DNA from 3 places in the Oceanobacillus sp. FSL K6-0251 genome. Region 2 is predicted to be linked to each of the others. Evidence: riboswitches for the same ligand, from Rfam matches in the RefSeq annotation. Region 2 holds a riboswitch; each other region holds the start of a gene.
The links. Region 2 has a riboswitch for thiamine pyrophosphate ahead of thiT (energy-coupled thiamine transporter ThiT). Riboswitches for the same ligand answer to the same signal wherever they lie in the genome.
Positions count from the first base shown of each region.

Region 1: linked by a shared signal. The riboswitch ahead of MKY45_RS02030 (thiamine phosphate synthase) and the one ahead of thiT (energy-coupled thiamine transporter ThiT) in region 2 are both predicted to bind thiamine pyrophosphate.
Region 3: linked by a shared signal. The riboswitch ahead of tenA (thiaminase II) and the one ahead of thiT (energy-coupled thiamine transporter ThiT) in region 2 are both predicted to bind thiamine pyrophosphate.

Region 1 is NZ_JBBORS010000001.1:368,658-376,214, reverse strand. It holds gene thiO (glycine oxidase ThiO) at 1-1,023, opposite strand, end outside; gene MKY45_RS02030 (thiamine phosphate synthase) at 1,038-1,766, opposite strand; TPP riboswitch at 1,762-1,857, opposite strand; gene MKY45_RS02025 (suppressor of fused domain protein) at 1,977-3,038, opposite strand; gene MKY45_RS02020 (class I SAM-dependent methyltransferase) at 3,093-3,659, opposite strand; gene wrbA (NAD(P)H:quinone oxidoreductase type IV) at 4,049-4,660, opposite strand; gene MKY45_RS02010 (hypothetical protein) at 5,142-5,381, shown strand; gene MKY45_RS02005 (small acid-soluble spore protein P) at 5,406-5,558, shown strand; gene MKY45_RS02000 (SDR family oxidoreductase) at 5,741-6,694, opposite strand; gene MKY45_RS01995 (TetR/AcrR family transcriptional regulator) at 7,104-7,557, opposite strand, start outside.
Region 2 is NZ_JBBORS010000001.1:2,695,433-2,702,989, forward strand. It holds gene mutM (DNA-formamidopyrimidine glycosylase) at 1-319, opposite strand, end outside; gene polA (DNA polymerase I) at 332-2,968, opposite strand; gene pnpS (two-component system histidine kinase PnpS) at 3,390-4,754, opposite strand; gene MKY45_RS13580 (response regulator transcription factor) at 4,755-5,447, opposite strand; gene thiT (energy-coupled thiamine transporter ThiT) at 5,711-6,277, opposite strand; TPP riboswitch at 6,420-6,524, opposite strand; gene MKY45_RS13590 (M3 family oligoendopeptidase) at 6,589-7,557, opposite strand, start outside.
Region 3 is NZ_JBBORS010000001.1:2,373,829-2,381,385, forward strand. It holds gene MKY45_RS11965 (gluconate 2-dehydrogenase subunit 3 family protein) at 1-638, shown strand, start outside; gene MKY45_RS11970 (GMC family oxidoreductase) at 660-2,399, shown strand; gene MKY45_RS11975 (twin-arginine translocase TatA/TatE family subunit) at 2,427-2,630, shown strand; gene MKY45_RS11980 (NAD(P)/FAD-dependent oxidoreductase) at 3,135-4,181, shown strand; gene MKY45_RS11985 (NAD(P)-dependent alcohol dehydrogenase) at 4,501-5,541, shown strand; TPP riboswitch at 5,692-5,794, shown strand; gene tenA (thiaminase II) at 5,886-6,572, shown strand; gene MKY45_RS11995 (uridine kinase family protein) at 6,873-7,481, shown strand.

The DNA.
Region 1 (7,557 bases), 2.3 Mb from region 2:
CGTGATAGGCGATAGTAAGATGCCATTTCGATAATGTCCCTTTGCCGCATATAGGCCTGGGATTCCCGGAATCTCGCCCAAGTATGGCAGTTCGTCAGCTGTAGATGGTCTGATGCCTGCCCACATTTTTCTTATCCTCGCCTCTGCCAGCTCCGGAACCATTTTCTGCGCTCGTGACAGCAGTCTCTGGACGCTTGCGGCATGGACATGCTTATCCATTTTTCCTGGTATGGAGGAGGCTCCAACAATCACCTTTTTTCCCTGCTTCGGAACAAGGTAACAGCCATCCATCCAAAGTGTTGATTGAAATAGCTTCTGGTCCAGTTCTAACAGCAGACATTCGCCCTTCACCGGAATCGCAGCATAATCTGCAGGCAGCAATTCATCTCCGAAAGCTCCTGTTGCAACAATAACCTGGACCGCTTCATAGATTGCCTCTGTTGTCCGGACACCATAAACCGTTTCATTTTCTATCAACAGCTCATTAACGCTTTCCTGCTCATGCAACACCGCACCATAATGAGATGCAGCCAGAGAGAAGGCTTTGGTCAGATGACGGGCGGAAACCTGACCATCATCCGGCAAATACAGGACAGCACGAAGATTCTCCGTCAGGCTTGGCTCCATTTTTTTCGCTTCTTCTACTGACAGTAAATACGCAGGGTTCCCCGCTTCCCGCTGGAAGGACGCGACGCTTTGCAGCTTGCTGTATTGCTGCTGATGAAAAGCAAGCTTCATGATTCCTTTATGAATATATTGAATATCTACTCCTGACGCTTCCTTCAGTTCCTCGGATAAATTTTTGAATAGCGCTCTGCTCTCATGTGCAAACCGAAAAAGCGGACTGTCTTCTGTAAACTCTCCTTGAGCGCCTAACATACCTGCTGCGGCACTGGAAGCCTCGCAGCCGATTTGATTCCTTTCAATGACCAGCACCCGATTGCCTCTTTTGGCCAGCTGATAAGCAATAGAGCAGCCAATAACTCCGCCGCCTACAATAATTTGATCAAACTGTTTATTCATCTTCTCCCTCCTTTTCATATATTCAACGCTTGCCGGTAAGCTCTGACAGTTTGGACCGGATCCTCTGCCTGCCAAATACCAGACATGACCGCGATGCCGCCTGCTCCTGCGGCAGTTACTTCTTTCGCCCGCTCAGGAGTAATCCCGCCAATAGCATATACCGGCACAGACAGCGCGTTAGTCATTTCCTGTAGTTCCGTTAATCCTCTGGGCTGCTGATTGGCTTTGGACTTGCTGGAATAAATATGGCCATACAGCACATAATCAGCTCCCTCCTGCTGCGCCTGCTCTGCCTCAGCTAAAGAATGAACAGACTTTCCTGCCTTCAATTCAGGGAAGCTTTCTTTTACAAGTGGAATGGAAGGACTGTGAAACGCCAGCTGAATACCTGCGCACTGCTTTATCACAGCAATATCTACTCTGTCATTCACTATTATTTTCTCTAATGGCAATCCGATATTTTCTAATGCACCGATGATTTCCAGAATGTCCTTCGCTGTCTTGTTCTTCTCTCTGATATGCAAATAATCAATCTCAGCCTGAATCCGCTTCACTATTTGCAAATGCTGCTCGGAAAAACTGCCATCACTGATCAAGTGCAGATGCCTGTCCATCTTCTTCTCCCCTTTCTTCCATTTTCTTGTTTCAGGATTGGCAGAAGAACGAAAAAGACCACTTATCCAGCTGAGGGATAAGTGGTCTTGATTATATACAAATTCATTGTTCGAATGATATATCGTCATGTTCCTGCCACTTCCCTACGCTAGTGTTAACCAGATCAGGTTCAAAGGGTCCGAGTATTCGTCTCAGCCAAAGGCTCCCCTAGTGTTGCTTATTTAATTTTCAGATTACAAATAAAGAATAACATATAATTTTTTATTTTCAAAGATATTCTTTCAAAAGTGTTTAGCGATTTATCAAGGAAATGTTATTTTACTTTCAAATGAGTTCTCTTACCCAATTACCTGAACAACATTTCCTTCATTATCTTTGATGTATGTTTTAACAATTTTTACAGCCAGCTGTTCAAACGAGAATAGTTCCGCCACACCTTCTTTAGGAATCAGCTTATCACTCAACTCGATTGTACTCTGCTCATCTAAAATTAGACGCACCTTATCCTTCTCCATTGCATATTCTGACTTTTCCCCGGGCTCTATAGCAATGACAATATCAGGACCTGCCAATGTCAGAGCCTTTCCTTTCAAGAGACGCCCTCGCAGCACTTTACTTATGGTTTCGGTTTGTTTTGCCCCCAGAGTCAGCATTGCTGGTTTTTTTCTGAATAAGCCCTTTTTTTCTGGAGTCCACGATAAATTATCGTTAAATAGAAATCCTGTATTGGATCCTTCCCGTTCTCTTCCTTCATCAACTTTTTGGGAGACATCTGCATGATTTAGTAAAGAATCTCTTTTTAAATCGGTAATAAACGCGGGCATATATGGGGAACTGGCAGAGAGAACACCTCGTGTATTCCACGTCTGCATTGCTTCGAGCTCATCATTTGTGATACCAACCATCTGCAGAAATTGCACTTGACCATTTTCTGTTTCTATTGTACCAAGCTCAGAATCCGTAATAAATGCCAATGCAGTTAATGCCGTATCTGATTCCAAACAGATAGGACCATTTGCATCCATATAGTCTCCATTTTTAAAAACATTACCGCTGTTAAAAACATATCTTCCCAAATTCTGAAGCAGATTAAGCGCCCAGGCTGGCGGTTCCTCTTCCCCTTCTTCTTTTTTCAATCTGAACGTTAATTCAAACCCAAAACCGCTTACTTCTGGATTATCGGTTTCTTTTTCGTAAATCTCTGAAAATCCATATGTAACTATATGCCAGTGCAAGCCTGGCGTTTCTGATTGATAAGCGCTGATTCCATCTAATGGATCCGGTCCGCCCAGCGAATAAGAGATCACTGTTCCATAATGCTTCGGTTCCTGCTTCCCATAAATTGCTTCCATTGCATTATCAATTGCATCCCAGCCGGCTGCTTTTACTTCTTCACTCATTAAATTCCTCCTCTGTTTCCCTTTCCAAAAAGACGATTTTTTCTTTCTAAAACACTACCCCTTTGTCGAAATACAAAACATCTCTGCAAAATCAGTGACGATGGTTTTTTTAGGATTACGCTTCACATCATATCTCATTTTCTCTAACCCTTCTTGGTAATCCTGATCATCAATCAACGTTAATATGGATATGTCTCTATTCTCTGCATACCCCAGATAATCCGACACCCTGATTTTTTCTAATCGATATGTCATCTGCAGTTCTGTGTTAAACCCTCTTATTGAAAGCTCATCAAAAATAACTTCCTTTTCCCAAAACCTTTTTACGTCCTCTTCATATGCTGTTGGAAAATAATGATATACCCACCATTTTCTCATATCATGGATAGCAATATTATGCAGCTTGTATACACCGTTTTTCTTCAAGACACGATATATTTCATCAAGCGCTGCTTCCTTCTTTAAAAAATGATGAAAAGCATAATTATTGGAGATATAATCAAACTTTTCATTCTCGTAGGGCATATCTTCAGCTAAACCATGCACGAGTGAGACATTTTTTAATTTGTTCTTCGCCTTTTTCAACATATCCTCTGAAGCATCAAGCCCGTACCAGCTCATGTTTCGACTATCAAAACAGGTTTATTTGAGTATTAAGATAAATACCTGTCCCGCATGCTAAATCTAACACGTGATACATTGGTTTAGGGTATCTATATTGATACTCCTTTAAATCCTTATCAAATTGCATTTCATCTAATCGATATGTATTGCTCTCATATTTATCAGCAATTTGCGAGTAATCAGTTATTTTCACATTGTTTTTCTTTGCCTTTTAATTATTAGGAGGAATTTAAATGCGGTATAAAGCCATTATACTTGTTTTCTCTATGTTTTTAAAAACTTACTATTCTCCTAATTCATGAAGCAACGTCTCACTGCTTTCCGGATATACAAAAAAAGACAGCACCATTCCAAATGAAAGGTGCCATCTTTTCTAATAGCATGAATTATTGATTTCCTTTTTTAACCCATTCAGCAGCTGTCACTGTACGTTGTGCCTGATGCTTAACTGTCGCTTCCACATCTTCCACCATTTTTCCGTCTTGATCAACAGTGACACTTGTACCATAAGGATTTCCGCCAGCTGCAAATACAGATTCATCCGAGTAGCCTGGAGGTACAATGATAGCTCCCCAGTGCATCATGCTCGTGTACAACGACAGGATCGTCGCTTCCTGACCGCCATGCGGATTCTGTGCAGAAGACATCGCACTGACTACTTTGTTCACTGTTTTTCCGCTAGCCCAAAGTCCGCCTTGGATATCTAAGAATTGCTTCATTTGAGAAGGCACATTACCAAAACGCGTTGGCGTGCTGAAGATAAGTGCATCTGCCCATTCAATATCTTCTGAAGATGCAACAGGAACATCCTTGGTTGCTTCTACGGTTGCTTTCCATGCCGGATTTCCTTCAATAGCAGATTCTGGAGCTAATTCCTGCACTTTCAATACTCTTACTTCTGCGCCATTTGCTTCCGCCGCTTCTGCTGCCCATTTTGCCATTTGGTAGTTCGTACCGCCCATACTATAAAAAATAACTGCTACTTTTGTTTTTGTCATCGTTTCTATCTCCTTTGATTCATTTGATTTTCCAAATAATTTATTTAAAAATCCCATTTCTTACACCTCTTTAAAATAGCTCTCTTTTTCTTCGCCAGAACCATCTCCTTTATTGGAGCGCTGCATCCCAATATCTAACTGTTCTTTTTATGCCTCATTTCAGCTTTTTTATACTTAGTGAAAAAATAACCGCTTTTTGAGACCATTCTGCTTCCAACTGTGTTTCATTTAGTTACCTATCATCACCCTTCTTTCTGAATTTATATTTAATCAAACTATAATTAATTCATTTATTTTTAATTAAATATAAATTATATGATGTACTTTTTATTTTGTCAACACATTATTTAAATCATTAGATAAACGATTAAAAAATAGGAAATGAATCAACAGATGAAAATACCCGTATAATTTCATAGAAATCAGAGAAAATACCAATAAGATACCTTAAATAACAATAAAGTAATCGGGGGTGCTCTAGATGAGCCAGCCATATCAATGTCCCAGATGTAAAACAAACCGGTCGCGTTTCAATGTCATTGAACAAGTAGCGAATCCGGTCAAATTAGATGCCAGCACAGGAGAAGTATTAAATGATTACACGCAGGAGCCGCTGGAAGTATTTCACATCGCCTATAATGGGCCTGAGAGAAGAATACAGTGCGGAGCATGCGGCTTAATCGAGGATGAAAATACGTTTGTAAATACAAAAGCACAATAACTACACGACGGAGGTTGAATATAAATGACGAAAAACCGAAAAGGACCAAAACAGCAGGAACAACCTAATTTGCCGCAAAGTCCAAAGCAGCCTTATGGCGAACCATTGGCAGGTTCTCATAAAGTGAAGAATAAAAATCATTCCAGACAAAAAAATAATGCATCGCATGATATGTGACGCATGAATGGTTTATACCATATACAAAACAAACATTGTAAAGACTGTAAGGGTCAATTGCTTTGTATATGGTAGAGAACTTTCATATCTTTGCCTCTTTAACTTTACATTGACCCCATTATTTACTTCATTATCTTACTTTATCACCATTAGCTTTTGTTACCCCTGTTAACTTTATAACATTAATTTTTATTGCCTATTAAAGATAGTAATGTTTCTTCCAGCCCATTTTGAAAAGGAGTTGCTGGAATGGGGCCAATCCGTCTTTCATATTTATCTCCACTCAAAATAAATCCTTCTTTGGTAAGGTACATGATTTCAACAATTTCTCTCATAAATGCATCAAACAAACCCATACACCGGATAACATTTTTAGTCAGAGGAATAACCACCTTCTGATTTCCTGTTACTTTCCGAGCAATTCGAATAATCTCTTTACCTGAAATCAATCCAGCACCTGGTATGTTCCAATTCTCTCCATAGGAATCGTCTTTATCTGCTATATTCACAATCATCTTAGCAGCATCTGGCAAATAAACATATTCACGGGGCGTTTGTAAATTACCAATAAAAATGGACATTTTACCTGCAGCCATTCCATCAAGTGTAGGCTGCAAGTAAGAATTTTGTGAAGTTGGGCCATAATAATCTGGCAACCTGACAATTAAAGCTTTTGCTCTTTTCCATTTTCCGCTGAATATCAATTGTTCGAAAGCTACTCTAAGTTTACCTTTTTTTGTATGTGGATGTTGAGGATGGTTTTCATCTCCTTTCGCAACTTGGTGTCCATATACATAAATGCCATCAACAATCACGATTCTTTTTCCCAAAATATCTGCTGCTTTCATCACACTTTCTCCCAGCGGCATCAATTTTTCCGCCATTTCCTGATATGGAATATTAGCACACTGAAAGATAACATCTGCATCTTTAGCAGCTTCCACAATCGTTTGACAATCAAATATGTCTCCCAGCTGATAGGTAAGATTCAAATGATGATTGTGTTCTGCCATTAATGCTTCCAATTTATTTTGAGAGCGTCCGAAGGCAATGACCTCTCTTCCTCTGTCTAATAGTTCTGAAACCATAACTTGACCAGTACCCCCGGTTGCGCCTAATACAATTGCTTTTTTCATTTTCAATACTCCCTTCTTTTGGTTATTGATTAATCAATAACTAAAAAACAAAAATAATTTCCATGTTACATCTTTTACGCCTATTAAGGTATTACCTTCAATATAAGCTTGATAAATAAAAGAATTAATCCCAATATGTGAACAATACAATCACAGCGACAGCAATGCCTAATCCGACAGATAAAGTGGAAACAGCATGTTCCTTTTTATTTTTCACCATCATTTTTTCAACCACCTTTTAATTATTGATTAGCAACTAATTAATCCAACCAGCTGATGAGACAAACAGCAATAATTCCAATAAAAACATAATCTACCTTACGTAATTTCACATTCTCACCCCCTAAATTATTTATTGATTAATCAATCACTTCTTTGCAAAAATAAATAATCAACTTTCATTGATTATTTATTTTGTTTTCTCATCAATAAGCTCGGGAAGGTCTAAGAAATAAGAAATATTACATAGCATTCCTCTTGCTAAAAACGTACTGGCTTCCCTTTCTGCATCCTTTATTCCGGCAGACTTGAATCTTTCTAAAGTATAGCTTCTGATGTCAGATAATCCTTTTTTTGCAGTACGCTGTATCGATTTTTCTGTTACGGAAATTCCTATTACCTGCAAAGCAATCTCATTAGGATACAATTCGGACAGTTCTTCATAGGCTTCAATCATTTTTTCAACGAGCTGTTCCGGGCTTGCTTCCACATTTTTAAACGTTTGCAGAATCCTTTCAAATGCCCGATTTAAGGCAGCAATGAATAACTCTTCCTTTGTTTTATAGAATCGAAAAACATACGGCTGAGAGATAGCAGCTTTTTCTGCAACATGAGCGGTAGTTGCATTATAATAGCCTTTCTTT
Region 2 (7,557 bases):
GCAATGTCTCTCCATTCTTTAAATGGAAGACAACATGCGTATGCTTTTCTATCTCTTCTCCCGGCTGATGCAAACTATATTTGCCTTCCATCCTTAAATGAGATACAAGAACATATTCATCTAGATAAAAAAGCAGAAACTTTCCTTTTCTTTTAATTTGTTGAAAGGTTTGTCCTTCCAGCAGATGCTTGAATACCTCTGCATCATCCGGCTGTTTTATTATATTTGCCCAAAGAACATCTGCTTTTTCAATCGTCTTTCCTTGAACAAGCAATTTTAACGTCTCTTTAATGGTTTCTACTTCTGGTAATTCCGGCATTTTCCCTTCCCCTTACTTCGCGTCAAACCAGCTTTCTCCATAAGAATAATCGACCTTGAGCGGAACAGAAATGTCAACCGTTTTTTCCATCATTTCTGGAACGATTTCCTTTAAGATTTCAATCTCGTCTTCCGGTGCTTCTAATATCAATTCATCATGGACCTGTAATAAAAGCTTGGCCTGCAGTTTTTCTTGTTTCATTCGATGGTCTAAATCAATCATTGCTTTTTTGATTACATCCGCTGCACTTCCCTGAATAGGTGTATTCATCGCTGTTCTTTCCGCAAAACTGCGTACATTAAAGTTCCTGCTCGTAATATCAGGCAAGTAACGGCGACGGTTCATCAGTGTGGATACATAGCCTTTTTGCTTTGCTTCAACAACAATGTCATCCATATATTCTTTAACGCTTGGATAGCTCTTAAAATACCGTTCGATGAATTGTTTCGCTTCTTTCCGAGTAATCCCTAAGTTCTGGGATAGTCCATAATCACTGATTCCATATACAATCCCAAAGTTGACAGCCTTTGCCTGCCGGCGCATACCCGAGGTGACTTCGTCTCTCTCGACATGAAATACATCCATTGCTGTCTGTGTATGAATATCTAAATCATTTTTAAAGGCAGCAATCAATTTCTCATCCCCTGCAATATGGGCAAGTACCCGTAATTCGATTTGCGAATAATCAGCAGCAAACATTTTCCAGCCTTCTCGAGATGGGACGAACGCCTGCCGTATCTTTCTGCCTTCCTCCAGACGGATAGGGATATTTTGCAAATTGGGATCAACTGAGCTCAATCTGCCTGTCTGTGTTAAAGCCTGATTAAAGCGTGTATGAATCTTATGCGTATCTTTACGGACCACCTTTTGCAAGCCTTCAATATAGGTTGATTGCAGCTTCCCTAACTGACGGTACAAAAGTAATTTAGGAATTATTTCGTGCTGATCTGCCAGCTGTTCCAAAACATCTGCTGCCGTAGAGTAACCAGTCTTCGTCTTCTTGATTACAGGAAGCCCTAAATCTTCAAATAACACCGGCCCGAGCTGCTTCGGTGAGTTCAGATTAAATTCCTTGCCAGCTAATTCATATACTTCTTTTTCTAAATTGCTGAGCCTTTCTTTTAAATCGTCTCCCATTTCTTTCAGCCGGTCCACATCTACTAAAACACCCTGATGCTCCATCTCAGCAAGAATCAAAGCAAGCGGCATTTCTAATTCCTTTAATAATTTCGCCTGTTCATTATCCTCTAATTCCTTCTCCATCGCCGGATATAATTCAAGCAGTACATTGGTTTTCCGGATCACATGCTCACTGAGAATTGCTTCTTCCGGAACCTTTTGTTTTGCGCCTTTTCCATAAACCTCTTCATCAAAGGATACGTCATATTTTCCTTTTCTGCTTGCAATAGCAGGTATATCATGACTGTTTTCAGCAGGATTGATTAAATAAGAAGCAAGCAGCGCATCAAACACTATGCCTTCTATTTGTATATCGTTCCGTAATAAGGCAACTTTTGTCCGCTTAGCATCAAATACAATTTTCTTTTTCTGAGGGTCCTCTGCCCATTTTTTGAAAATAGGCGAGTCCATCGCAACCGAAGTAGGTATGAAGCTTTTTTTATCGGCGTTGACAATGCCAATACCTTCTATTTGAGCTGTATGATAATTTTCACCCAACATCTCTATTACGAGTACATCTTCCTCTGAAAATAGATCTTCCGTTATTTCTTCCACTATGTCATATTGAATCTCTTTATGCTCTATCGCCTCTTCTTCCGTTTCGTCGGAGCCGGCAAGACGCGTCAACAGAGATTGGAAGCCTAAATCCATAAACATTTGACGGACGGAAGCGGCAGAGTAGCCTTCATAAATAACATCATCCAGACTAACCTCGATGGGCGAGTCCCGATTGATTGTTGCTAAATCTTTACTCATTAGCGCATCATCTTGGTGGTTTGTTAAATTTTCTTTAAGCTTTTTCCCGCTTACATCGTCCAGATTCTCGTAAACCTTCTCTAACGTATGAAATTGTGTTAACAGCTTCGTTGCTGTTTTTTCACCGACACCCGGCACTCCCGGGATATTGTCTGAACTGTCTCCCATCAGTCCTTTTAAATCAGTAATCTGTTCAGGCGTTACCTGCATTTTCTCAAGAAGATAAGACGGTGTATATTTTTCAATTTCACTGATTCCTTTTTTGGTTACACTGACCGTCACGTGATCCGAAACAAGCTGCAGTAAATCCTTGTCGCCAGAAATAACGGTTACTTCCCAGTCTTTATCATCTGCCTGTTTTGATAATGTGCCAATGATATCATCTGCTTCATACTGATCTAACTGGTAATGCCTGATGTCAAAAGCATCCAGCAGCTCTTTTAAGACTGGAAATTGTTCAGAAAGCTCTGAAGGTGTTTTTTGGCGTCCTCCTTTATACTCTTTATAGGTTTGATGGCGAAATGTTGTTTTCCCTGCATCGAAGGCCACGAGCATATGCGTTGGCTTCTCTTCCTCTAAAATACGGAGCAGCATCGTAGTAAATCCGTAAACGGCATTCGTATAGACGCCTTTTTCGTTATTCAATAATGGCAGAGCAAAAAAAGCACGATAAATAATACTGTTGCCATCCATTAGAATTAGCTTTTTGGTCATAATTCCGTCTCCTTTATCTATCAACTGTTTAAGTAACTTCATTTTATCATGTTTGGGGAAAACTTCATAATGCACACGTTCTTATTACATAGTTTTTCCAATCTGTACACATCGCATAACCAGTTAAACTCGTCTCTATATGACATCGATATCTTTCAGAACCAAAAGCGCAATGGTCTTCGGTGGGAAGATAAAGAGCAGCAATGTGGTCAGGTTAATGAATTTTATAAAAATTATATTTAATACAAGTAGATACCAATAAGACTAATCAGCGAAGGAGAATCATGGAGACTCCTGGCCGGCTAAGAACGGTCACGTCCTGTGACCAACGGCCGACCCTAGGACGCCCTGTCCATCGTGGGAAAGCACGGAGGGAAGCCCCCCGCAGAAAAAAAGCCATCACTATAACGCTAGTGATGACTTAATCTTTCGGAATATAAACGTGAATAGCAGTTCCTTTATTCACTTCGCTTTCTACAACAATCTCCCCTTGATGAACCTCTACAATATGCTTCACAATTGCAAGTCCAAGTCCTGTTCCTCCAGTATTCCGGCTTCTGTCCTTATCCATTCTGTAAAATCGTTCAAATACTCTTGGGATAGCCTTTTTTTCAATCCCGATTCCTGTATCTTCGATTGAAAACAACACTCGATTATTCTTTTCAGAGACGTTTAGACTAACGCTTCCGTCTGATGACGTATAATTAATTGCATTGTCTGCAAGGTTGATAATAACCTGTTTCAATTTTTCTGCATCTGCATACATATGAATATCAGCTGGAATAGATGTCGTAAAATGCAACTCTTTTTTCTCTGCTTTTTGTTCTAAAGACGGCAAAACCGCATCAATCATCTGTTTGACATTAAAATCTGCTTTTTGAAGTTGAAAATCTTCTCTTTCTAAACGGGAAAGCTCGAGCAGATCCTCTATAAGCAACTGTAATCGATGGCTTTCCTTAAAAATAATATCAATAAATTCTTCTGCTGCTTTTTCATCATGCTGTTTTTCCTTTAGCGTTTCCGCAAATCCCCGGATAGAAGTTATTGGTGTACGCAGCTCGTGAGAAACATTGGCAACAAAATCTTTGCGCATTTTTTCTAAACGCTTTAATTCCGTAATATCATATATAACCAGGACAGCACCCTTAATCATATTATGCTCATTAAAAATAGGAGCTGCAATCACTTCCATATAGTTTTTAGTCAGACCGCGCTTATTTTTAAATTGTTCTTTGACAGGCTCTTCATACAGAAATGTTTTTTGGACAACGTCGTGCATTGCCTCGTTTTCAAATACTTCATAATATAGATGACCGCGGTATTGTTTCTCTTTTCCTTGAAACATTTCCGTAAACCCTCGATTCACCAGATGAACGTATCCTTTTTCATCAATCAGCGCAAGCCCGTTTTTCATATTATCAATAATAGAAGTTAATTGCTCGGCATGCATTTGTTCCTGAATCGTAATTTCATTCATATTTCGTGCTAATTTATTGATATTTTTGCTTAACTGCTCCATTTCTTCACTATTACTGTTATTAAAACGGGCAGAATAATTTCCTTTAATCATTTCATTTACTGTTTTTGAAGCTTTATTAAGCGGTCTTGTGTATTTATTGTAGAATTGCATAAATATAATGGAAATCACTAAAAATTCCACTAAAATAATTGCTGCGATAAATATCCAGTTTCCTTGAGCTTGTACCATTAACCAGCCCGATAAAACCAGGACAATCGTGATACCTAGTATATTAGGAAACAAGGGTTTCGAAAATAATATTTGCATTTAAACCGGCTCCTCCAATTTATAACCTAATCCGCGGACTGTTTTAATATAAACAGGCTTTTTGGAATCAGGTTCAATTTTGTCCCGCAGATGACTCACATGAACATCTACAATTCTCGTATCTCCAACAAAATCATAATCCCACACACTGCTGAGTAATTGATCTCTGGAGATGACCTTTCCCTTATGTTTAGCCAAATAGTACAACAGTTCAAACTCTTTTCGTGTGAAAGTAATCAATTCTTCTTTCATTTCTGCTTCATAACGTTCCGGGTAAATCGTTAAATCCTTTATCCGTAGCGCTTGATAATGATTCTCGAGCGGACGCTGTGTTCTTCTGATAATTGCTTTCACACGGGCAATGACTTCTTTCGGGCTGAACGGCTTTGTCAGATAGTCATCTGCGCCAAGCTCCAGACCGAGGATTTTGTCTATTTCTTCATCTTTTGCGGTGAGCATTAATATCGGTGTATCAATATCATTCTTTCTTAACTTCCGGCATACTTCTATTCCATCCAGTTTTGGAAGCATTACATCTAAGATAATTAACTCATAGTTATCTGCAGCAGCTTTTTGATAGGCTTCTTCTCCATCGTATGCTACCTCTGTTGTGAATCCGGCATTTTCCATATTATATTTTAATAAAGTAACAATCGATTGCTCGTCATCCACAATTAGAATCTGTTTTCCCACTTAGAAAATCCCCCTTATTCATATATACGTTCTCTTAGACAAAAATTCCTTCTTTTAAAGCTCCCTTTTTTTGTTAAATGAAGATGTGAGAATGTATCTTTATATATTTTATTTTCTTTATTCTACCATTATTCACGTTCAACGCCTATTCCATAAGTAAATGTTAATAAAACTTAACAAAACTATCCAAATAAAAATAATGGTTTAAGAAAAACCTGAAGCAAGATGTGCTACAGGTTTTTGTGTGAGGGAGTTTTCTTTTGTTATACTTTTCCAACTAATGTTCTCGGCTGTTTATAAAACAGGAGGAACACAATAACAAGACTTAAAATAAAGGATGGAACCATATAGGATGAATTATATATTAATGAATAAAGCCACGCCGGCTGTCCTTCGACGGCTGAACCAAAGAAAACCATTCCGGCAATATAATGACAAATAAAACGAGCAGCTGATCCCAGAAATACACCTACGGATATATAGACAAAGGATTTCTTTACCCGCTTGTTTTTCATGCTTTCGATAACCTGCTTCGAAAACACTCCGGCAAGCCCTACTACCGTAAAAGCTAATCCATACTCAATGATTCCCTGTACGGGATGCAGGATATAAGCTGTACCAGTTGCCACCTGTAATATTCCCCAAAGGAAACCGGACAACAAACCTCCTTTCAGACCCCAGCGAAAGGCTACAATGAAGACAGGAATCATTGCAAAAGAAACGGAGCCTCCTTGCGGCCAAAGCTTAAATCCTAACGGTAAAATGTCCAGCAGTAATGCAAGTGCCGTAAAAATAGCTACTTCTACTAAAAATAATGTTTTATTCTTCAATCGTCTCTCCCCCATTTACATCGAACAATCTTTTTTTAGACAACAAAAAAGCAATGCCAAGGGAGTCTTCTTGATGGCGGTATTCTTTAAAAATACATTTTAAGAGAATACCTTAAACTCCACTCACACATTGCTTTTATATCCATCAAAAAGTCCACAATCCCTACGCCAGCGCTAACTGACAGGTTCAAAGGGTCAGAACATAGAAAATGTCCACTCTCAGCCAAAGGCTCCCCTTGCAGGCTTTTTATATTCACTTTTTTGTATAGGCTTAGTATAAATCACTTTCTAAAAAACCGCAATAGCCCCTGTTATTTTTCAACTTTCTTCGCTAATTCCAAAAATTCCTGCACATCCTGTTTACATATTTCGATGGTATTTTCCCAAAACTCAGGCTTGGACAAATCTACTTGCAAATGCTTTTCAGCAAGCTCTTCTACGGTCATTCTGCCGGTATCCCTTAATAAAGCAGTATATTTTGCTTCAAAATCTCCTTTATAATCCTTTGCATAAGCATAAATTCCCTGGCTGAATAAATAACCAAATGTATACGGGAAGTTATAAAATGGCACACCAGTAATATGAAAATGCAGCTTGGAAGCCCAGAAATGCGGATCATATTCGGACAGACTTCCGCAGTAAGCTTCCTTCTGTGCTTCCACCATAAGTTCATTTAACCGTTCCGTACTGACCATACCTTGCTTCCGTTCTTCATAGAATTGTTTCTCGAATAAAAAGCGTGCATGGATGTTCATGAAGAAAGCCACACTGCGCGATACTTTATCCTCTAACAACGTTAATTTTTCTTCATCTGTCGCCGCCATTTTCACCGATGCATCCGCTACAATCATTTCTGCAAAGGTCGAAGCAGTTTCCGCAACATTCATTGCATAGCCTTGATTCAAACCGTTCATATCGTTCATCACATACTGGTGATAGCCATGTCCCAACTCATGAGCCAGGGTAGCTATATTAGAAGGTGTTCCAGAGTACGTCATAAAAATACGAGTTTGTTCACTGAGCGGAAAGCTTGTACAGAAGCCCCCCGGACGTTTTCCTGCACGATCTTCCGCTTCAATCCAGCGTTTTTCAAACGCCATTTGTGCGAAATCCGCCATTTGGGGACTGAAGCCGCGGAATTGCTCTACAATAAAAGCAGCTCCTTCATCATAACTTTTCTTTTCCATTTTTGATTGAATCGGAGCATTCACATCGAAAATGCTTAATTTATCCAAATTTAACAGAGAAGCCTTTTGATGTAAGTAGTCTGCAAATAGGGA
Region 3 (7,557 bases), 320 kb from region 2:
CAAGCTTTGGTGGGAGCGGAACGAAACAGCCAGCTGCACCTACTGTAAAAGAAGAGGAGAATTTCAACCAGGCATTAATGTATTTCACAAGACATGCTGATTTTAATACGCTTGGTGCAGCGACGGAGCGTATATTTCCAGAAGATGATAATGGACCTGGCGCGTTAGCTCTTGGAGTTCCCTATTTTATTGATCATCAGTTAGCAGGAGCATATGGAAATAATGATAAAGAATATATGCAAGGTCCCTTTCGTAAGGGAACCCCTTTTCAAGGCTATCAGTCTGCATTAAAACGTCATGAAATCTTTATGCAGGGAATTCGTGCATTAGAGCAGGAAAGCCAAAATGATTATAAGGAGTCTTTTATAGATTTGGAAGGAGAACAGCAGGATAAAATATTGCAGAAATTTGAAAATGACGAAGTAAAATTAAAAGGGGTTGCGTCCTCTGAGTTTTTCAAAATGCTGCGTGCATCAACACTCGCAGGTGCTTATGCTGATCCTTTATATGGCGGGAATGATAAAATGCGCGGTTGGAAAATGAAGGAATATCCAGGCAGTCAAATGAGTTATACCGATAAAATTGAGGATGAAAGCTTTATAGAGATGGAACCAAAAGCATTAAACGATCATTTGTAATACGATGAGGAGGCTGTTGATATGGCAAAGAAATTGGACAAGGTAGATGTTGTCACTGTTGGGGTTGGCTGGACAGGCGGTATTATTGCCGCAGAGTTGACAAAGGAAGGATATAAAGTCGTTGGTCTGGAACGAGGCGGTGACAGAGGAACAGAAGATTTTCATATGGTTCATGATGAATACCGTTACGCTGTCCGTTATGGGCTGATGCAGGATACCTCGAAAGAAACCATCACATTTCGGAATAAACGGGATGAACATGCACTGCCCATGAGACAATTAGGTTCATTTCTTCTGGGAGAAGGTGTCGGCGGTGCTGGAGATCATTGGAATGGACATACGTGGCGTTTTTTGCCATATGACTTGGAAATCAAATCGGAAACAGATAAAAAATATGGAAAGGACAAGCTGAGCGACGATTATACATTACAGGACTGGGGCATCACTTATGATGAGCTAGAGCCTTATTTTTATAAATTTGAACAAACTACTGGCATCAGCGGAGAAGAGAATCCAATGGGAGCTCCTCGGAAGAACGATTATCCGACAGGCCCAATGAAAAGCACTCCCATCTTGGATCGCTTTAAAAAAGCTGCTAAGAATTTAAATCTTCATCCTATCCAGATGGCGTCCGCAAATTTATCGGAGGCATATGAAAATCCGGATGGGGAAACAATCAATGCTTGTCAGTATTGCGGTTTCTGTGAGAGATTTGGTTGTGAGTACGGAGCAAAGTCAAGCCCGAATATCACCGTTCTCCCTACTGCAAAAAAAACAGGAAACTTTGAATTGCGGCCTGACTCCAACGTGGTCGAGGTACTTCATAATAATGGGAAGGCAACCGGTGTCCGTTATGTCGATGTGCAAACGGGAGAGGAGTTTGAACAACCTGCAGATGTGGTCATTTTGACAAGCTATGTATTAAACAATACGCGTTTACTGCTTCAATCAGAAATTGGCAAGCCTTATAATCCGGAAACTGGAAAAGGCGTCATCGGGAAGAATTATTGCTATCAAATCGGGGGTGGCGCAACGGGCTTCTTTGAAAACGAGAAGTTTAACACTTTTATGGGAGCAGGCTCGCTTGGGGCTACCGTAGATGATTACAATGGAGATAATTTCGATCATAAAGCTTTAGATTTCATTCATGGCGGTTCCATATCAATTACACAAACAGGACGCCGGCCAATTGAAAGCAATCCAGTTCCTAAGGGCACGCCATCATGGGGTAAGGATTTTAAAGAGCAGTCACTGCATTATTTTAATCGATCTCTTTCTGTTGGTGCACAAGGAGCTTCCATGCCGCATCGCAACAATTATTTAAGCTTGGATGAAAACTATAAAGATGCATATGGTAATCCTTTATTGAAGTTAACGTACGATTTTACAGAGCAGGACCGGAACTTACATCGCTATCTTTCGGAAAAAGCCGGAGAGATTCTAAAAGAAATGGGTGCCGATCACGTGGACGTCAGAGAAATCAGCGAACATTATGATATCGTCCCATACCAGACAACCCATAATACGGGCGGTGTCATTATGGGTGCTGACCCAGAAACCTCTGCAGTAAATAACTATTCACAAATGTGGGAGGTCGATAATCTATTTGTTGTCGGTGCTTCTGCTTTCGCCCATAATGGCGGCTACAACCCGACTGGCACGGTAGGGGCACTGGCATATCGGGCTGCGGAAGGGATTATTAAATTTCTCGATGAGGGAGGCCAATTGGTCCAAGTGAGTAAAAACAGCCAGCATGTTTAATGATAGAATAAAAGAGGAGGGAACAGGATGGGGCTTTCCAATATCGGTATCCCAGGCTTGATTCTGATTATTATTCTGGCTTTGATCATTTTTGGTCCCCAAAAACTGCCTGAAATTGGTTCTGCCTTAGGGAAAACACTGACTTCATTTAAAAAATCAGCAGAAGGCATCATAAGTGATGAAGAAGCGAGTGAAACAAAGGAAATACCGAAAGTCAACAGAGAAGGTTGAAATCTTATGTTAATATTCTGCAATGCAATAAGCGTATCCGATGAATATGAGTTTGAGGTTTATTAGTATAGCTGTTTTCATAGAAAGAAATTTGAAGTCTTGTACTAAAAAAGAGAGCTGCACCGGCAGAATCCTTTAGGTACAAGACTTTTTTGCTGTGTATGAGATGACTTTTACCGGTTTTTTTAAGTAGCTTAATCAGGAACGAAAAGATAGAAATAAAAAAAGACACATTGACATTTATAATGATAATGATTATCATTATCATTAAATAGTAGGATTTCTTTATCTAGCGGTTTTGATGGGACGAGTAAACGCAGTCCCAGGTCCAACTAAGGCGTTCGCGAATTGAAGTAATTGAAGACATTTTTCATCTCCCAATTTGCGCATCATTCTAGATATTATCCAATATTTTAGCGTGTGTTTTTTATCGATCTGGTGTGAATCCTCACGAATATTAGAAAAAGAATACAGAAAATTTAACTTATGGAAGGTTGTTAGACGATGACAGAATGCAAAGATGTAACCATTATAGGCGGTGGCCCGGCTGGATTGTATGCGGCCTTTTATTGCGGGATGCGCGATCTATCTGCCCGCATTATCGAATTTAAACCAAACCTCGGAGGGAAGGTTCATATCTATCCTGAAAAAATGATTTGGGATATAGGAGGACTAACACCGATTACCGGCGCTCAATTGATAGAGCAAATGGAAGCGCAGGCACGTACATTTAACCCGGAAGTTATTTTAAATGAAAAAGTGGAAAAACTTGAAAAGAATATGGAAGATTGTTTTGTGGTGACAACCAATACAGGACATAAATACGTTAGCCGAACGGTTATTTTGGCAACTGGCGGAGGTATTCTGGAACCAATTAAATTGGATATAGAGGGAGCGGACCGTTTCGAGGTAAGCAATCTTCATTACACAGTACAGAGCCTTGACAGGTTTAAAGATAAGAAAGTGATTGTTTCCGGCGGAGGAGATACGGCCATTGACTGGGCTACCGAATTAGAGCCCATTGCGGAACAGGTATCATTGGTTTATCGAGGGGAGGAATTCAAAGCAATGGAAGCGCATATCGCTCATCTGGAAGCCTCCTCTGTCCATATCTATAAAAATACAAAAATAGAAAAATTGCTTGCAGACGAAGAAGGTCATCATGTCAAAGAAATCTTGACGAAAAACCAAAAAACCGGGGAAAAAGTTCGTTTTGAAGTGGACGATTTAATCATTAATCATGGATTTGACAGAGAGCTGAAATTTATTAAAGAAAGTCCGTTGAAAGTAGAACTTGAACAGGACTTTTTCGTAAAAGGATCCGGAAAAGCTGAAACGAACATAGCTGGTTTATATGCTGCCGGTGATATTCTTTCATTCGATGGAAAGGTGCACTTAATTGCCGGCGCGTACAATGATGCAGCGAATACAGTGAATCAAGCAAAGCTGTATATGAAGCCGGATGCCTATAATGAGATTTATGTCTCTTCTCACAACTCAAAATTTCATGAAAAAAACAGAAAGCTGCTTTCTCACTTGTATACGAAATAATAAGGCAGAAAATATGAATTTAAATGATACATGCCATCTTCTTATTGACACTATCTCGAACAAAGATAGTGTTTTAATTTTGGAGGAAATGGAATGCCTTACATTGAGAAGCTGTTCTAAGAAAATAGAGGAAGAGCTTATAGCACATTGTATTCTATAAAAAGAGAAAGATCGCACGTTTATTTATCGTATATCAACACGCATGTTACAATGAAGAATATGTTCTTAAAAAATTATAGCTCTCTATTTTTCCAAAATAGTATAGGATGACGTATTTATACGCTTGGCAAAACAATACATATCAAAGAGGTGTAGCGGAATGAAAAAGATGAAGGCAGCAGTTCTGAATAAGCCATTGGATATTGAGGTTAAGGAAATAAATATACCAGAACCAAAGGAAAATGAAGTATTAATCAAAGTGCAGTGTATCGGTGTATGCGGCTCTGATGTGCACTACTACGAACACGGAAAAATCGGGCGTTATGTCGTAGAAGAACAACTCATTTTAGGGCATGAATTAGCAGGAGATATTGTTAAAGCTGGCAGTCAGGTTGAGAATCTTGCGGCAGGCGACCGTGTAGCTGTCGAGCCGGGTGTGGTATGCGGAACTTGTGAATATTGTAAATCAGGCCGATACAATCTCTGCCCGGAAGTACAATTTATGGCAACTCCGCCAGTTGACGGAGCTTGGTCTGAATATGTCACGATTCGCAGTGATTTCGCCTTTAAAATACCGGATCAAATGAGCTATGAAGAAGGGGCTTTAATTGAACCGCTTTCTGTTGGCATTCATGCGATGCAGCGCGGAAAAGTTCATCCCAATGATAAAATGCTGATAACCGGTTTAGGACCTATTGGGCTGTTAGCGATCAAGGCAGCGAAAATATTCGGAGTGAACGAAATCTATTGCTCGGATGTGGTACCATATCGCAGAGAATTAGCGAAGAAATTTGGCGCGACAAAGGTATTTGATCCAACACAAGATAATATTCATGAGGAGATAGAAAAGGCAACAGCTGGCAGTGGTTTGGATATCGCCGTTGAAACTTCAGGTAATGGCCGGGCGGTTCAGGATGCACTGACGATTACGAAACGCGGAGGAAGGATTGTATTAGTTGGATTACCTGCATCCTCAGAAATACCTGTAGATATTACCCATATCGTCGATTCAGAATACGACATTCACGGTGTTTTTCGCTATGCAAACAGTTATCCGACAGCAATACAGGCAATTGGCAGTCAGGACCTTGGTCTCGAGGATGTAATTACCCATAAGTATCGTTTAGATAATATCAAAGAGGCTGTAGAAACCGCCGTAAATCAGAAGGATACTAGCATTAAGATAATGATTTATCCATGATAACGAGTGAAACACACTAGTTTTTTAAGCTTCTTGGAAACCTATTTTTTTAATAGATTTGATTATTTCTTTGCTGATTTTCTTATAAACAAAAAAGACTTGACTTAACAATTTGTTCTGCTACCATAATAGACAATCGAATACATTTCAATTTTCTGCTAGGGGCGCCGTAACGGCTGAGATAAATGTATATTTAGCACCCTTAGAACCTGATCTGGTTAAGGCCAGCGGAGGGAAGTAGAATAAGCAGACAACCATGCGCTATTTTTTCGTGTGTATGTTTTTGTATGCAGATGCTTCCTTCTACGAGTCTTTAGAAAAAAGATTAAAGGAGGATTTTTTTTATGAAATTTACGGATGAATTACGTGCTGCAACGAAGGAAAGCTGGGAGCAAAGTTTACATCACCCATTTGTGCAAGGAATCGTGAAAGGAGATTTGCCGCTAGAAACATTTAAGTATTATATTTTACAAGATATTTACTATTTAAAACATTACGGTAAGATCCACGCGATTGCAGCATCCCAGGCCGAAGATTTTAAGCTGACTGCTCTTTTAGCTGATAAAGCGCGCTTTACAGCAGAGGCTGAACTGACCGTGCATAATGAGCACGCTGAGATTTTAAATATTACACAAGCAGATTTAGATAACTTCAAACCAGCGCCAACTGCGTATGCCTATACTTCGCATTTGTATCGAGCAAGCCTGTCTGGAAATCTAGCACATACTGTGGCTGCCATACTGCCATGCTATTGGTTATATGCGGACATCGGAAAAGTGAATGAAAATGCCACTCCAGAGCCGGAAATTTATCGTAACTGGATTAAAATGTATGCGAGTGACTGGTTTCAAGATTCAACTACCGAAATGATTAATTTACTAAACACTTTAGTTGAAGATATGAATGATAAGGAAAAAGAGAAGGTAAAAGAACAATTTATTATCGCAAAAGAATACGAACTCCATTTCTGGGAAATGTCCTACAATCTTGAAGGCTGGCTTTCAGAAAGTAAAAAAGTGAACAGTCGTTAAGAAGAAACAGAACGGCTTCCAATTTCTTAATGGGTTCGGTTTATTCGTTCCATGTTAAAGAACTCTCATTTATCTGAGGGTTCTTTTTTTGGACTGGAAGGGAAAAGTATTTATTATACCAACTACGCAATTTTGTTAAAAACACGATGCAGCTAATTTACTTGTGATACAATTTTCGTAATGGCAAGAAGCAAACAAGCCGAAAGCCGGAAATTTAGTTTAATAAGCATTTATTCCAAAGAAATGAATACTTGTAGATAGTGAATTTAATCTTGTGTCTGACACGGAGAAGGGATAATCGTGAAAAACACTCAAGTAACAAGAAAAGCTTCCGAGCAAATCGTATCCGCTATAAATGGATACCTGAAAGGACGAATCAGCCCCTTAGTGGTGGCTTTGGACGGGGGGAGCGGTGCAGGAAAATCTACGCTGGCTGCTGAGGTTGCTTCACACGTAGGAGCAACTGTTATTCAGTGTGATGCGTTTTTCGACGCGACGATTACAGACGAGAAATGGAATACTTCTACATCGGAATGGAAATGTCCCAGATGTATTGACTGGCAACGTCTGCATAAAGAAGCATTGTTACCGCTTATAGCGGGGGAAAGCGTTCAATATCATCCTTTTTCTTTTTCAGCTGAAAGCGGTCTGGCCTCATCCTCCATAACGAAAGAGCCCTCAAAGGTCATTATTCTTGATGGAATTTATAGCTCGCTGCCCGAATTTTCTGATGTTGTTGATTTGAAGATTCTAGTGGATGTATTACCAGAGGTTCGCCGTTATCGGCATAATGTAAGAGAGGGGCATGCGGATGAGGCTTGGCATAAGCAATGGGATCCTGCAGAGGACTACTATTTCTCCGTTTTGTGCCCGCCGGCATCATTTGATTTAATCGTCGTGAACGGGTAAGGCACCTCTTAAATGGAATGATTCCATTCCCTAAATTAAATAATATTGTAATTATGTATTGACAATTAAAGTGATA